Regions from separate parts of the Kitasatospora sp. NPDC101235 genome, predicted to be linked through region 2. Evidence: riboswitches for the same ligand, from Rfam matches in the RefSeq annotation. Region 2 holds a riboswitch; the other holds the start of a gene.
What was found. A riboswitch is a leader RNA that binds a small molecule or an ion and turns the genes downstream of it on or off. The one in region 2 is predicted to bind glycine.

Region 1: linked by a shared signal. The riboswitch ahead of gcvT (glycine cleavage system aminomethyltransferase GcvT) and the one ahead of gcvP (aminomethyl-transferring glycine dehydrogenase) in region 2 are both predicted to bind glycine.

What each region holds. Positions count from the first base shown of each region.
Region 1 is NZ_JBIWNZ010000002.1:563,946-571,412, reverse strand. It holds gene ACIRRH_RS05915 (ABC transporter permease) at 1-427, opposite strand, end outside; gene ACIRRH_RS05910 (enhanced serine sensitivity protein SseB C-terminal domain-containing protein) at 872-1,795, opposite strand; gene ACIRRH_RS05905 (enhanced serine sensitivity protein SseB C-terminal domain-containing protein) at 1,914-2,717, opposite strand; glycine riboswitch at 2,928-3,029, shown strand; gene gcvT (glycine cleavage system aminomethyltransferase GcvT) at 3,261-4,382, shown strand; gene gcvH (glycine cleavage system protein GcvH) at 4,482-4,859, shown strand; gene glyA (serine hydroxymethyltransferase) at 4,988-6,268, shown strand; gene ACIRRH_RS05885 (L-serine ammonia-lyase) at 6,433-7,467, shown strand, end outside.
Region 2 is NZ_JBIWNZ010000009.1:11,597-19,063, forward strand. It holds gene ACIRRH_RS17010 (DNA polymerase IV) at 1-389, shown strand, start outside; gene ACIRRH_RS17015 (MFS transporter) at 531-2,027, opposite strand; gene ACIRRH_RS17020 (YsnF/AvaK domain-containing protein) at 2,248-3,162, opposite strand; partial or broken gene ACIRRH_RS17025 (PRC-barrel domain-containing protein) at 3,310-3,693, opposite strand; glycine riboswitch at 3,917-4,020, shown strand; gene gcvP (aminomethyl-transferring glycine dehydrogenase) at 4,259-7,159, shown strand; gene ACIRRH_RS17035 (DUF5999 family protein) at 7,280-7,467, opposite strand, start outside.

The sequences.
Region 1 (7,467 bases), on a different contig from region 2:
CCATGATGCCGAGCACGGTGCCGATGGTGTTGGACAGCAGGGTCGCGCCGAAGGCGACCAGCAGGGAGACCCAGGAACCCTCGATGACGCGGGTGAGCAGGTCACGGCCCTGGAGCGGGTCGACGCCGAGCGGGTGGTCCCAGCTCATGCCACCCCAGTCGCCGAACGGCAGACCACCGAGGTCGGCGTCCAGCAGGTCCTGGTGGAGGGCGTCCGGGTCGAGCCCGAACATCGACTCGATCGGCTTGGCCAGCACGGCGAGCACGATCAGCAGGATCACCACGACGCCGCCGGCGACGGCGGCCTTGTCCCGCTTGAAGCGGGTCCAGGCGATCTGGCCGAGGGAGCGGCCCTCGATCTTCTTGGCCGGGCTCGCGGCGGCGGGTGCCCCCGGATCGTTCCCGGCGGTGGTCACGGATGCGGTCATGGTCAGTTGGTCCCCTCGCCGACGGTGGCCGGCCCACGGGTGCCGGTCGCCGGCTTCGGCGCTGCGGCTGCGGACGTGCGGAGGTGCTTAGGAGGAGCGGGTGTTGAGGCAGTGCGTCGTGCACAGGCACTGCCACCACGCGGGATGGGCGTCGCATGGGCGGGCTGTCGGCGTGCGCGCTCACCTTTGTGGGGTTCCGGTACGCGCAGTGCGTTGCGCAGAACTCTCTGCCATCCGAACTGGCTTACGCCAGCCCTGACAACCGACAGATGCCCAACTGTGATCTGTGTGCATGCACCTCCCGGATCTTCGGCATATACCTCTTCACATGGCTGTAGCCGCCATGTCAAGATGACCGGGTCACACATCCGGAAATTCGTCCGGAAAGCATCGAAGCCGACTTGACGGACACTCAAGTCGGCTTCGGAGAATGTGTTTTGGGAATCAGCGCCCGGGGTAGCCGGGCCATGGCCGCTGCGGCTGCTGCTGCCAGCCCTGCGCCGGCGGCTGGGTGCCGTACGCGTAGCCCGGCATCGACTGCCCGGGGTACGGCGGCGGGGGCACCGGCGGGTACGGGCCGGTCGGCGGGCGCCCCGCCTCCCGGTCGAAGAACGGCCGCGCGTTGGCGCGCATCCACAGCGCCACCGGGTCGTACTCGTCCGACATCGCCACCGTGGACACCGCGAGCCCCTCCGGGGCCACCGCGATCGCGCGCTGCATCAGGGCCCGCACCGCCTCCACCACCGGCGGAGAACTCTCGTACAGGTCAAGGCCGATGGCCAGGTACGGCTCCCCCACGGCGGGCTGCACCCAGGCCCGGCGCAACGCCCGCACCGCCCGCAGCTCGCCGGCCTGCCGCTCCAGCAGCGCGAAGAACGGCTGGGCGTTCAGCTGCGGCTCGCTCAGCTTCAACGGCCCGGCCGGCAGCCGGTCCAGGCCCGCGGCGATCCGCCGCAGGTCCGCCCAGGGCACCCCGACGCCGCCGCCGGGCGCGTGCGGGTTGAGCCACAGGCCCCAGCGGGTGCGGTACAGCGAAGCCGCGATCTCCCGGCCGGAGATGACCTCGTGGGCCCGCGCCCAGCCGGAGGCGGTCAGCTGCTCGGGCGAGGTGACGGCCGGCGCGTAGCCGTGGCCGCTGATCTCCATGTTCCCGTACTGTGCGTCCGGGCTGCCCGGCGTGCCGTGCCACAGCAGCATCCAGACCTGGCCGTCCGCCAGCGCGTGCAGCAGCCGCTCGTACGCGTCGTAGCGCTCCGGCGCGACGTCGCGCAGGGCGCGCTCCAACGCGCCGGGATCAGCTCCCGGGCGCCCGGCCGGTGCCTGGCCCCAGGGCCCCGGCACACCGCCCGCTCCCGTTCCCGCACTCATGCGCCCACCTCGCCGCGCCTCTTTCCCTCAACCCGCCGGCCCGTCGGCCGTCTGCACGCACCCTATGGCGCGGCCACCGGCCACCGCCACGGCGACGTGCCTTTGATACGAACCCCGCTCACACCCGCGTGTAGAAAGGCATTACCCGGGTGAGCAGCCACTCGACCACCGGGTCGTCGGCGAGGTCGAGCAGTACGAGGTGGACGCCTCCGGGCAACGGCGCGGTTCCCAGCGCTCGCCCGAGTGCCTCGTTCACCGCAGCCGGATCGGCCGGTGCCGCGGGGTCCAACTGGACGCCCACGAACATCACGGTCGGCTCGCCCTCGACGCTGGCCAGCGCCCTGCGGGCGGTCAACACCCCGGGCAGCGCCGACAGTTCGCTCCGGCAGGCGGCCAGGAAGTGCTCCGGGTCCTCGCCCGGCACCGGCTCGCGCAGCGCCACCCGCCCGCCGGTCGGCTCCGAAGCGCCGTCCGCGGCCTCCCAGCGGTCCTCCCGCGGGCCGCGGCGCAGCTCGGCGACCCCCTGCGGCGGCACCGGGATGCCCACCGCCGCCTCCGGGTTCACCGCGATGCCCACGCCCAGGGGCAGCCCGCGGGCGAACTCCCAGACCGGCGCGATCGCGAAGGCCATCCCCGGTGCCTGCTGGAGGAACACCTCCTGCGAGGAGAACACCGGCACGTACGGGTCGCCGCCCAGCTCGATGGTCGGCAGGTCCAGCGACTGCCCCTGCGGGTCGGCCCCGGCCGGCAGCGGCACCCACACCTGGCTGCGGGCCAGCACCTCGATCACCCGCGGCGTCGCGCCCGGGTCGCCCAGGGCCGCGGTCAGCACCTGCTCCAGCTCGTTGGCCGGCCAGGAGCCGCCCGCCGGCGCCTCCTCCGGTCCGCCCCACCCCTGCTGCTGTTCCACCGGGTACCCCATGCGCCGCCGATTCCGCCCTCTGCCGTTCGGCCGCCCTCTGCTGTGCCGACGCGCAGCAGTCTAGAGGCGTGCGGGGGGTGAGGTTAGGGCTCGTGTTCGGGTACCGGGCGGTGTGACCGGGTCCCCCCTCCCCTCGCCGTCCCGGACGTGCCATGATGTGCCCGTCCGACGGCATGCGCCGCGGGCCCCCACAACTCCATACCGGCCGCTCGAACCCGCGCGGGAGAGCCCGGAGTGCCGCTCAGGCACAGCCGGCGCCGAAGGAGCAAGTCCTCCCCGGAATCTCTCAGGCACCCCTACCGCACGGGTTAGGCACATCTGGAAAGCGGCGCCCGGCCCTGTCGTGCGCCCACCCACGGTGCAAGCCGCCATGCTGTCCCCCAAGCTGGAAACAGCTGTGGGCAGGTCGGCGGTGAAGCTCTCAGGTTCGACGACAGATGGGGAGACCCACGCCGCCGCATGCCCGCGCGCAGGGTCGGCCCCCGAGCGGGTCCGGTCCCGGCGCGTGCACCCCTGAGTGCCCCGACCGAGGAGTTCCTGGCCATGTCGTCCCTCCGCCTGACCGCGCTCGACGCGCTGCACCGCGCCCTCGGCGCGACCATGACCGACTTCGCCGGCTGGGACATGCCGCTGCGCTACGGCAGTGAGCGCGAGGAGCACCTCGCCGTCCGCACCAAGGCCGGTCTGTTCGACCTCTCGCACATGGGCGAGATCACCGTCACCGGCCCGCAGGCCGGCGAGATGCTGGACCACGCGCTGGTCGGCTTCGTCTCCGCGCTGGGCGTGCTGCGCGCCCGCTACACCATGATCTGCGCCGAGGACGGCGGCATCCTGGACGACCTGATCGTCTACCGCCTGCGCGAGGACGCCTTCCTGGTCGTCGCCAACGCCTCCAACGCCCAGCTGGTCCTCGACGAGCTGATCGCCCGCGCCAAGGGCTTCGACGCCGTCGTCACCGACGACCGCGACACCTACGCGCTGATCGCCGTCCAGGGCCCGGAGGCCACCGGCATCCTGGCGAAGACCACCGACGCCGACCTGCCCGGCCTGAAGTACTACGCGATCCTCCCGGCCCAGGTGGCCGGCCGCGACGTGCTGCTCGCCCGCACCGGCTACACCGGCGAGGACGGCTTCGAGATCTTCTGCCACCCGGCCGACGCCGAGCCGGTCTGGCAGGCGCTGACCGCCGCCGGCGAGGGCCACGGCCTGGTCCCGTGCGGCCTGTCCTGCCGCGACACGCTGCGCCTGGAGGCCGGCATGCCGCTGTACGGGCACGAGCTGTCCACCGACCTCACCCCGTTCGACGCCGGCCTGGGCCGGGTCGTCCGCTTCGACAAGACCACCAACGAGGGCACCTTCATCGGCCGCAAGGCGCTGGAGCAGGCCGCCGCCGCGGCCGAGACCAACCCGCCGAAGGTGCTGGTCGGCCTGGTCTCCGAGGGCAAGCGGGTGCCGCGCGCCGAGTACACCGTGGTCTCCACCGAGGGCGAGCCGATCGGCCGGATCACCTCCGGCGCGCCGTCCCCGACCCTGGGCAAGCCGATCGCGATCGCCTACGTCGACGCCTCCCACGCCGCCCCCGGCACCACCGTGGCAGTGGACGTGCGCGGCAAGCACGAGCCCGTCCAGGTCGTCGCGCTGCCGTTCTACAAGCGCGCCCGCTGAGGCCCCCCGGGCCTGCCTTCCCCCCGTACCCGCACGTCGCAGCCGTCCGAGTGACGGCCCGCTTCGCCGTGCCCGCTTCCCATCCTGGAGAATGACGCCATGAGCAACCCCCAGCACCTGCAGTACACCAAGGAGCACGAGTGGCTGACCGCCGCCGAGGACGGTGTCTCCACGGTCGGCATCACCAAGCACGCCGCCGACGCCCTCGGTGACATCGTCTACGTGCAGCTGCCCGAGGTCGGCGACACCGTGACCGCCGGCGAGACCTGCGGCGAGCTGGAGTCCACCAAGTCGGTCAGCGACCTGTACTCCCCGGTGACCGGCGAGGTCACCGAGGTCAACCAGGACGTCCTGGACGACAACGCCCTGGTCAACAGCGCCCCGTTCGAGGGCGGCTGGCTGTTCAAGGTGCGCGTCGAGGCCACCGACGAGCTGCTCAGCGCCGACGAGTACGACAAGCTCACCCACTCGGCCTGAGCCCCGCGGGGGCGGCCGCAGCACCACGGCCGCCCCGCCCCTCCACGGCCCACCCGTCACCACCACCACCCTTCCAAGGGCGCGCTTCGCGCGGCACCCCCGCCTCTCCTCCCCGGGAAGACCACACCATGACGGTTCTGAACCAGTCCCTGCACGCCCTCGACCCGGAGATCGCCGCCGCGGTCGACGCCGAGCTGCACCGCCAGCAGACCACCCTGGAGATGATCGCCTCCGAGAACTTCGCCCCGGTGGCGGTCATGGAGGCCCAGGGCTCGGTGCTCACCAACAAGTACGCGGAGGGCTACCCCGGCCGCCGCTACTACGGCGGCTGCGAGCACGTCGACGTGGTCGAGCAGATCGCGATCGACCGCATCAAGGCCCTGTTCGGCGCCGAGCACGCCAACGTCCAGCCGCACTCCGGCGCGCAGGCCAACGCCGCCGCGATGTTCGCGCTGATCCAGCCGGGCGACACCATCCTGGGCCTGAGCCTGGCCCACGGCGGTCACCTGACCCACGGCATGAAGATCAACTTCTCCGGCAAGCTCTACAACGTGGCCGCGTACCACGTGGACGACAAGACCGGCCAGGTCGACATGGCCGAGGTCGAGCGCCTCGCCAAGGAGCACCAGCCGAAGCTGATCATCGCCGGCTGGTCCGCCTACCCGCGCCAGCTGGACTTCGCCGAGTTCCGCCGGATCGCCGACGAGGTCGGCGCCCTGCTCATGGTGGACATGGCGCACTTCGCCGGTCTGGTGGCCGCCGGGCTGCACCCGAACCCGGTGCCCTACGCGGACGTGGTCACCACCACCACCCACAAGACCCTGGGCGGCCCGCGCGGCGGCGTCATCCTGTCCAAGGCCGAGTACGCCAAGAAGATCAACTCCGCGGTCTTCCCCGGCCAGCAGGGCGGCCCGCTGGAGCACGTGATCGCCGGCAAGGCGGTCGCCTTCAAGATCGCGGCCTCGGAGGAGTTCAAGGAGCGCCAGCAGCGCACCCTGGAGGGCGCCCGCATCCTCGCCGAGCGCCTGCTCCAGGCCGACGTGGCCGAGGCCGGCGCCACCGTGCTCTCCGGCGGCACCGACGTCCACCTGGTCCTGGTCGACCTGCGCAACAGCCAGCTCGACGGCCAGCAGGCCGAGGACCGGCTGCACGAGGTCGGCATCACCGTCAACCGCAACGCCGTCCCGAACGACCCGCGCCCGCCGATGGTCACCTCCGGCCTGCGCATCGGCACCCCGGCCCTGGCCACCCGCGGCTTCCAGGCCGAGGACTTCCGCGAGGTCGCCGACGTCATCGCCGAGGCGCTCAAGCCCGCCTTCGACGAGACCGTCGCCGCCGCGCTGAAGGCCCGGGTCACCGCCCTGGCCGAGAAGTACCCGCTGTACCCGAACCTGGCCAACCAGGAGTAGTCCGGCTCGGTCGGGCTCATCGGATCAGGTGACCGGCCTCACCCCGCCGACGCACCTGGGTTCCCGGGGCACCGCGCACACTGGACAGTGCGTGCGGTGCCCCGTCCCGTGTCAGCCCTCCCTGCCAGCAAGTCCTTCCACGAGACCAGACAAGGACGTCCCCCGTGGCCATCAGCGTCTTCGACCTCTTCTCCATCGGCATCGGCCCGTCGAGCTCCCACACCGTGGGCCCGATGCGCGCCGCCCGGATGTTCGCCCGCCGACTGCGCTCCGAAGGCCTGCTGGAGCAGGTGACGGGCGTGCGCGCCGAGCTGTACGGCTCGCTCGGCGCCACCGGCCACGGCCACGGCACCCCGAAGGCCGTCCTGCTGGGCCTGGAGAACCACTCGCCCCGCACCGTCGACGTCGACCAGGCCGACAAGGACGTCGAGCGGATCATCGCCGAGAAGCGGATCAGCCTGCTCGGCGAGCACACCATCGACTTCGACCCGGACAGCCAGCTGGTCCTGCACCGCCGCCGCTCGCTGCCCTACCACGCCAACGGCATGACCCTGTGGGCGTACGCGGCGGACGGCTCGACCCTGCTGGAGAAGACCTACTACTCGGTCGGCGGCGGCTTCGTCGTGGACGAGGACGCGATCGGCGCGGACCGGGTCAAGCCCGACGACACCGCGCTGCGCTACCCCTTCCGCACCGGCGAGGAGCTGCTGCGGCTCACCCGGGAGACCGGGCTGTCCATCTCCGGCCTGATGCTGGAGAACGAGAAGGCCTGGCGCAGCGAGGAGGAGATCCGGACCGGGCTGCTGGAGATCTGGTCCGTGATGCAGGAGTGCGTGCGGGCCGGCATGACCCGCGAGGGCATCCTGCCGGGCGGTCTGAAGGTCCGCCGCCGGGCCGCCGCGGCGGCCCGGACGCTGCGCGCCGAGGGGATCGGCCCGGCCAACGCGATGGAGTGGGTGACCCTCTACGCGATGGCGGTCAACGAGGAGAACGCCTCCGGCCGCCGCGTGGTCACCGCGCCGACCAACGGCGCCGCCGGGATCATCCCGGCCGTCCTCCACTACTACCTGAACTTCATCCCGGGCGCCGACGAGGACGGCATCGTCCGCTTCCTGCTCGCGGCCGGCGCCATCGGCATGCTCTTCAAGGAGAACGCCTCCATCTCCGGCGCCGAGGTCGGCTGCCAGGGAGAGGTCGGC
Region 2 (7,467 bases):
TGCTCGGCGTGGGCGTCGCCCAACTCGCCGACTACACCCAGGAGGACCTGTTCGCGCAGGCGCTGCGGGAGGAAGCTGCGGAGCACGCGGAGGCGGCGGCCGAGGCCGAGGAGGCCGAGGAGGAGCCGGAGGCCGTCGTGGTGCGGCGCTGGATGCCCGGACAGGACGTCCGGCACGAGGAGTTCGGGCCGGGCTGGGTGCAGGGCAGCGGCGTCGGGAGGGTCACCGTACGGTTCGAGACGCCGTGGAGCGAGCCGGGGCGGGTGCGGACCTTCGCGGTGGACGACCCGGCGCTCGAACCGTCCAGGCCGCTGCCGCTGCGCCGGGACGAGGGCGAGGACGGTGTGCCGGACGCGGATGCGGCCGGCGGGCCGGAGGAGGGGGCCTGAAACACGAAGCGGCCCCGCCCGGTGGGGGAGTACCGGGCGGGGCCGATCACCGTACCGGACGCCGTACGGTCGTGATGCCCTCGCGACGTACGGAGACCGGGCCCCGCGCCCTGTCCCTGAGCGCGGGGGCCGGACGCCTCGTCAGGCGTCGGTCTTGACCAGCTCGGGGCTGGAGTCCTGCTGGGCCGAACCGCCGAGGACGGTCGGGGTGGCGGCCGACGTGGCGCCGCGGATCAGGAACGGGACGACACCGGCGACGATGCAGACGACGGCCGCGGTCCAGAACGCGTGCTTGTAGGCGTCCAGAGTGGGCAGGGAGAGCGGGATCTGCGGCGGCAGCTTCATGGTGTCGCCGGTGAGGATGGCGGCCATGACGGCGGTGCCGATCGCGCCACCGACCGTGCGCAGCACGGAGTTCATGCCGTTGGCGATGCCGCTCTGCTCGGCCGGGACGGCGTCGTTGATGTAGGCCGGCATCGCGGCGAAGGCGAGGCCCACACCGAGACCGAAGATCGCCGAGGCGGTGTAGATGTCGCCCTCCTGTCCGTGGCGCACGGCCAGGTAGGCCATCGCCACGGCGCCGAGGACGCCACCGAGGACCAGCGGCAGGCGCGGGCCGCGACGGGCGATCAGCAGGGCGCCGACCGGCGCGGCGACCATCGAGCCGATCGCGGACGGCAGCAGCATGATGCCGGCGTGCAGCACGGTGGCGGTGAAGCCGTAGTGGGTCAGCTTCTCCGGGGTCTGGGCGAAGTTGCTGATGACCATGAAGGAGCCGTACATGCCGAAGCCGATGAGCAGGCCGGCCACGTTGGTGAAGGCGACGGCCGGACGGGCCATCATCTTCATGTCCACCAGCGGGTGCGCGACCTTGGTCTCGATGATCCCCCAGACCAGGGCGACCACGGCGGCGACGGCGAACAGGCCGAGGGTCTTGTTGGAGGTCCAGCCCCAGTGGTTGCCCTGGCTGACCGCGACCAGCAGCGCGGAGAGCCAGCCGGCCAGGGTGAGGGCGCCCAGCGGGTCGGCGCCGCCGTCCTTGTCGGTGACCGGGTCGGACGGGACGCGGAAGGCGACCAGGGCGACCGCGATCAGGCCGAAGACCAGGCCCATCCAGAAGATCGACTTGTAGTCCCAGTGCTCCAGCAGGAGGCCGGTGGCGACCAGGCCGAGGCCGGAGCCGACGCCCATCGAGGCGCTGATGGCGGCGACGCCGCCGGTCACCTTCTGCCTGGGCAGCTCGTCACGGACGATGCTGATCGCCAGCGGCAGGACGCCACCGCCGGCGCCCTGGAGGACACGGGCGACGACCAGCCAGGTGAAGGAGTGGGTGCTGACCGCCAGCGCCGAACCGGCGACCAGGCCGGCCAGCGAGATCAGCAGCATCGGCTTGCGGCCCCGGAGGTCGCCGAAGCGGCCCAGGAGGGGAGTCAGCACGGCTGCGGAGAGCAGGTTGGCGGTCATCAGCCAGGTGATGCTGGAGGCGGAGACGCTCAGTTCCTTGGCCAGCGAGGGCAGGATCGGGACGACCGCGGTCTGCACCACGCTGAACGACAGCATCGCCAGGATGAGGGCCGGCAGGACCCGGGCGCTGCTCTGCTTCTCGGCCGCGGTGGTGGGCTGTGGTGCCTCACTCACGGTTGCTTCCTCCCGTACATAGTGAATGAACTGAAGTAACCATGCAGGGGGATACTTCAGAGTGTCAAATATCGACTGGTTAAGCTTTGGCAAAGGCGAAGGGTCGGGTACGCGACAAGGGGCTGTGGAGGGTGCGTGGAGGGCGCCTGCGGCGGAGGTGAACGGTCGCGTGCGCGACCAGGGCCCCGGACGGTGTCCGGGGCCCTGGTCGTGGGTGCTGTCAGACGAGCGGCCGCAGCGGTGAGGGGCGGGGCGGGGTGGCGGGCGGGGTCGGCCCGGTCGGCGGGGTCGCCGACGACGAGGCAGGGGTCTGGGCGGCGGTGGTGTCGTGGACCTCGACGTGCTCGCGGCGGAGTTCGTCCCGGATCACCTCCTCGGTGGTGTACCGCTCGACGACCAGGCGGACCCGCTCGATGGGGGCGAGGTGCTTGCGGACCACCGCGCGTTCCTCGCGGAGGGTGACCTCTTCGACGGCCTCGGTGATCTCCTTCTCGGTGAGCGTGGCGCGCTCGGCGTCGCTGACCGGCGTCCGCTCGACCCGGACGCGCTCGCGGACCACCGGGACGCGGCGCTCGACCTGTTCGGTCGTCACGTACTTGCGCAGCTTCGCGGTGCCGAGGGTGTGCCACTCGGTGGTGATCTCCAGCCGCTCCTCGCGGCAGGTGATCTCCACCGGGCTGCTGGGGGCGGCGCCGGCCTTCGCGGTGGCGATGGTCGCCGCGCGGGCGGCGGCGGGAGCGGAGGCGGGCTGCGGCTGCGGCTTCCGTCCCGTGGTGGGTGTGGCGGGTGTGTCGGCGGGGGTGGAGAAGGGTTGGGGCCTCGGTCCCGTGGTGGGTGCGGCGGGTGTGGTGGGTGTGTCGGCGGGGGTGGAGAAGGGTTGGGGCCTCGGTCCCGTGGTGGGTGTGGCAGGTGTGGTGGGTGTGTCGGCGGGGGTGGAGAAGGGTTGGGGCCTCGGTCCCGTGGTGGGTGCGGCGGGTGTGGTGGGTGTGTCGGCGGAGGCGGAGAAGGGCTGTGGCCTCGGTCCCGTGGTGGGTGCGGCAGGTGCGGCAGGTGTGGCAGGTGCGTCGGCATGGGCGGAGGTGGGCGCGGCCGCCGGGAAGGTGGTGGCGGCTGTGGGGGCGCCGAGGTTCCGCATGTCGGCCTCCGGGGTGGTCCTGGGTGTGTCGGCGGTTGGGGGTGCGGCGGCAGTGGGGGTTCTGGCCGGGGCGGGCTCGGGGGAGTGCTCGGCGGTGTGGAAGGTGAGCGACTTGGCCGGGGCCGCCGCGGTCGTCGGGGCGGCGGCCGCGGTGGTGCCGAAGTCGAGGTCGGGCTGCTCGGAGTGGCTCACGTCATCGTCGTTCGAGCGGCCGTACGCCGGGGTGTCGAGCCCGTAGTAGCGGTAGAGCTGGAGCTCCTGGGCGGGGGACAGGTGCTGGCCGACGCCGAAGTCCGGCGACTCCTTCACCAGTGACTTGTCGTACGGCACCCGGAGTTCGTCGCCGGAGAACTCGCTCGTGGTCAGCGGGACGAAGGCGTCCCGGCCGAAGATGCCGGTCCGGACCGCGGCCCACTCGGGCCGGCCGGTGGCGTCGTCCAGGTAGACCTCGTCGACCGTGCCGATCTTGTCTCCGTTGCGGTCGACGGCCTTGTGACCGATGAGGTCCCGCGGGTCGATGTCGGTCTGCACTCTTTCCTCCCGTGCGCTGAGCCTGCGGAGCTCCCGCAGGAAGGCGGCCGGAGCGCCCGTTCCGTCCACCACTTCACACCAAAAGCCATGAATCGGACGGGTGCGACCGGGGTGCGCCGGACGGGCTGCGCGCTGGACCGTCCGGGGGACGCGCGTAGACCCCGAGTGACCTGACGCACCCGTGATCGGGGCGCCTCCCGCTGGTACCCTGGGCGGCGACCGCAGAGCCCGCTCGGGAGAGTCTCCGACTGCGAAAACCGCTGGTCGGAGCGCCGAAGGAGCAACTCCTCCCCGGAATCTCTCAGGCATCCGTACCGTGTGGGGTAGGTCACTCTGGAAAGCAGGGCAGGGGCGTCGGCACGGGAGCCGGCGATCACCACCCTCACCGACGGTGCAAGCCGGCGGAGCGCCCACGGCGCCCCGTGCGGGTGAAGCTCTCAGGTCCCGATGACAGAGGGGGAGGCCTGTTGGGTTCGCCCGCCCAGGCTGGTCCGCTGTCCGCAGCGGTGAAGGCCGGCCGGCGTGCGTACCCCCGCCGGTCCGTGACCAGGAGGCCTCGACCACCATGAACGCCCAGCCGAACGCGGGACGCCCCACCGGCGCCCCGACCCTCACCGAGCTTGAGCTGGCCAGCCCCTTCGAGAACCGCCACATCGGCCCCGACGCCTCCGCACAGGAGAAGATGCTGGCGTCCGTCGGCTACGGCTCGCTGGACGAACTCGCCGCCACCGCGGTGCCCGAGGCGATCCGCTCCATCACCGCCCTGGACCTGCCCGCGGGCCGGACCGAGGCCCAGGTCCTCGCCGAGCTGCGCGAGCTGGCCGGCCGCAACCAGGTGCTCCAGCCGATGATCGGCCTGGGATACTACGGCACCTTCACCCCGCCGGTGATCCTGCGCAACGTCATGGAGAACCCGGCCTGGTACACCGCCTACACCCCGTACCAGCCGGAGATCTCGCAGGGCCGCCTGGAGGCGCTGCTCAACTTCCAGACCCTGGTCTCCGACCTGACCGGCCTGCCGACCTCCGGCTCGTCGCTGCTGGACGAGGGCACCGCGGCCGCCGAGGCGATGGCGCTGGCCCGCCGCGTCACCAAGGTCAAGGGCGGCGTCTTCCTGGTCGACGCCGAGACCCTGCCGCAGACCGTCGCGGTGATCAACACCCGTGCCGTGCCGACCGGCGTCGAGGTCGTCGTCGCCGACCTGTCCGAGGGCATCCCGGCCGAGATCGCCGAGCGCGGTGTCTTCGGCGTGCTGCTCCAGTACCCGGGTGCCACCGGCGTGGTCCGCGACCTCGCCCCGGTGATCGAGCAGGCGCACGGCCTGGGCGCGATCGTCGCCGTCGCCGCCGACCTGCTTGCGCTGACCCTGCTCAAGTCCCCGGGCTCGCTGGGCGCCGACATCGCCTGCGGCACCTCGCAGCGCTTCGGCGTGCCGATGGGCTTCGGCGGCCCGCACGCCGGCTACCTGTCGGTGCGCGCCGAGTACGCCCGCTCGCTGCCCGGCCGCCTGGTCGGCGTCTCCGTCGACGTGGACGGCAACCGCGCCTACCGCCTGGCGCTGCAGACCCGCGAGCAGCACATCCGCCGCGAGAAGGCCACCAGCAACATCTGCACCGCCCAGGTGCTGCTCGCCGTGATGGCCTCGATGTACGCCGTCTACCACGGCCCGGACGGCCTGGCCGACATCGCCCGCCGCACCCACCGCTACGCCGCCGCCCTCGCCGAGGGCCTGCGGGCCGGCGGCGTCGAGCTGCTGCACGGCGAGTTCTTCGACACCGTCACCGCCGTCGTCCCGGGCCGCGCCGCCGAGATCGCCGCCGCCGCCCGCGCCAACGGCATCAACGTCCACCAGGACGGCGCGGACCGGATCTCCGTCTCCACCGACGAGACCACCACCCGCGAGCACCTGGCCGGCGTCTGGGCCGCGTTCGGCGTCCCCGCCGTCGAGGTCGCCGAGGCCGCCGAGGCGCTGCCCGCCGCGCTGCTGCGCGAGGACGAGTACCTGACCCACCCGGTCTTCCACAGCCACCGCTCGGAGACCGCCATGCTGCGCTACCTGCGCCGCCTGTCGGACCGGGACTACGCGCTGGACCGCGGCATGATCCCGCTGGGCTCCTGCACCATGAAGCTCAACGCGACCACCGAGATGGAGGCGGTGACCTGGCCGGAGTTCGGCCAGCTGCACCCCTTCGCGCCGATCGACCAGGCCCAGGGCTTCCTGACCCTGATCCGCCAGCTGGAGCAGCAGCTGGTCGAGGTGACCGGCTACGACGCCGTGTCGATCCAGCCGAACGCGGGTTCGCAGGGCGAGCTGGCCGGTCTGCTCGCCGTGCGCGCCTACCACCACGCCAACGGGGACACCCAGCGCGACGTCTGCCTGATCCCGTCCTCGGCGCACGGCACCAACGCGGCCTCCGCGGTGATGGCCGGCATGCGCGTGGTCGTGGTGAAGACCCTGGTCGACGGCGACGTGGACGTCGATGACCTGAAGGCCAAGATCGAGAAGCACCGCGACAACCTTGCCGTGCTGATGGTCACCTACCCGTCCACCCACGGCGTGTACGAGACCCAGATCACCGACATCTGCGCCCTGGTGCACGAGGCCGGCGGCCAGGTGTACGTGGACGGCGCCAACCTGAACGCCCTGGTCGGCCTCGCCAAGCCGGGCAAGTTCGGCGCGGACGTCTCGCACCTGAACCTGCACAAGACCTTCTGCATCCCGCACGGTGGTGGCGGTCCGGGCGTCGGCCCGGTCGCGGTGCGCGCCCACCTGGCGCCGTACCTGCCGAACCACCCGCTCCAGGCGGAGGCCGGCCCGGCCACCGGCGTGGGCCCGATCTCGGCCGCGCCGTGGGGCTCGGCGGCCATCCTGCCGATCTCCTGGGCGTACGTCCGGCTGATGGGCGGCGAGGGTCTCAAGCACGCGACCCAGGTCGCGGTGCTGAACGCCAACTACATCGCCAAGCGCCTGGCGCCGCACTTCCCGGTGCTCTACACCGGTCCGGGCGGGCTGGTCGCGCACGAGTGCATCATCGACCTGCGCCCGCTGACCAAGGAGACGGGCGTGACGGTGGACGACATCGCCAAGCGCCTGATCGACTACGGCTTCCACGCGCCGACGATGTCCTTCCCGGTGGCCGGCACGCTGATGATCGAGCCGACCGAGTCCGAGGACCTGCACGAGATCGACCGGTTCTGCGACGCGATGATCACCATCCGGGCCGAGATCGACAAGGTCGGCTCGGGCGAGTGGGCGGCCGACGACAACCCGCTGCGCAACGCCCCGCACACCGCCGCCACGCTGGCCGGCGACTGGGCGCACGGCTACTCGCGGCAGGAGGCGGTCTTCCCGGCGGGCGTCAACCCGGCGGACAAGTACTGGCCGCCGGTGAGCCGGATCGACGGCGCGTACGGCGACCGCAACCTGGTCTGCTCCTGCCCGCCGCTGGACGAGTACGGCGTCTGACCGGTCCGGGCCCGAGAGGTCCGGGCTGACGGCAGGGCCCCGGCGGAGCTTCCGCCGGGGCCCTGCCCGTTGCGCTGGTCGAGTCGGCGGCTGCCCCCGCCGTACGGCCGGACCGGGTGGTCAGGCCGCGTGGGCGACGGGGCGGCGCGGGGCGATCACCCGGCCGTCGGGCAGCAGTTCTCCGGTGTCCTCGAACAGGACGACGCCGTTGCAGAGCAGGCTCCAGCCCTGCTCCGGGTGGCGGGCCACCGACGCGGCCGCCTCGCGGTCCTCGGACTCGGCCGACGGGCACTCAGGACGGTGCTGGC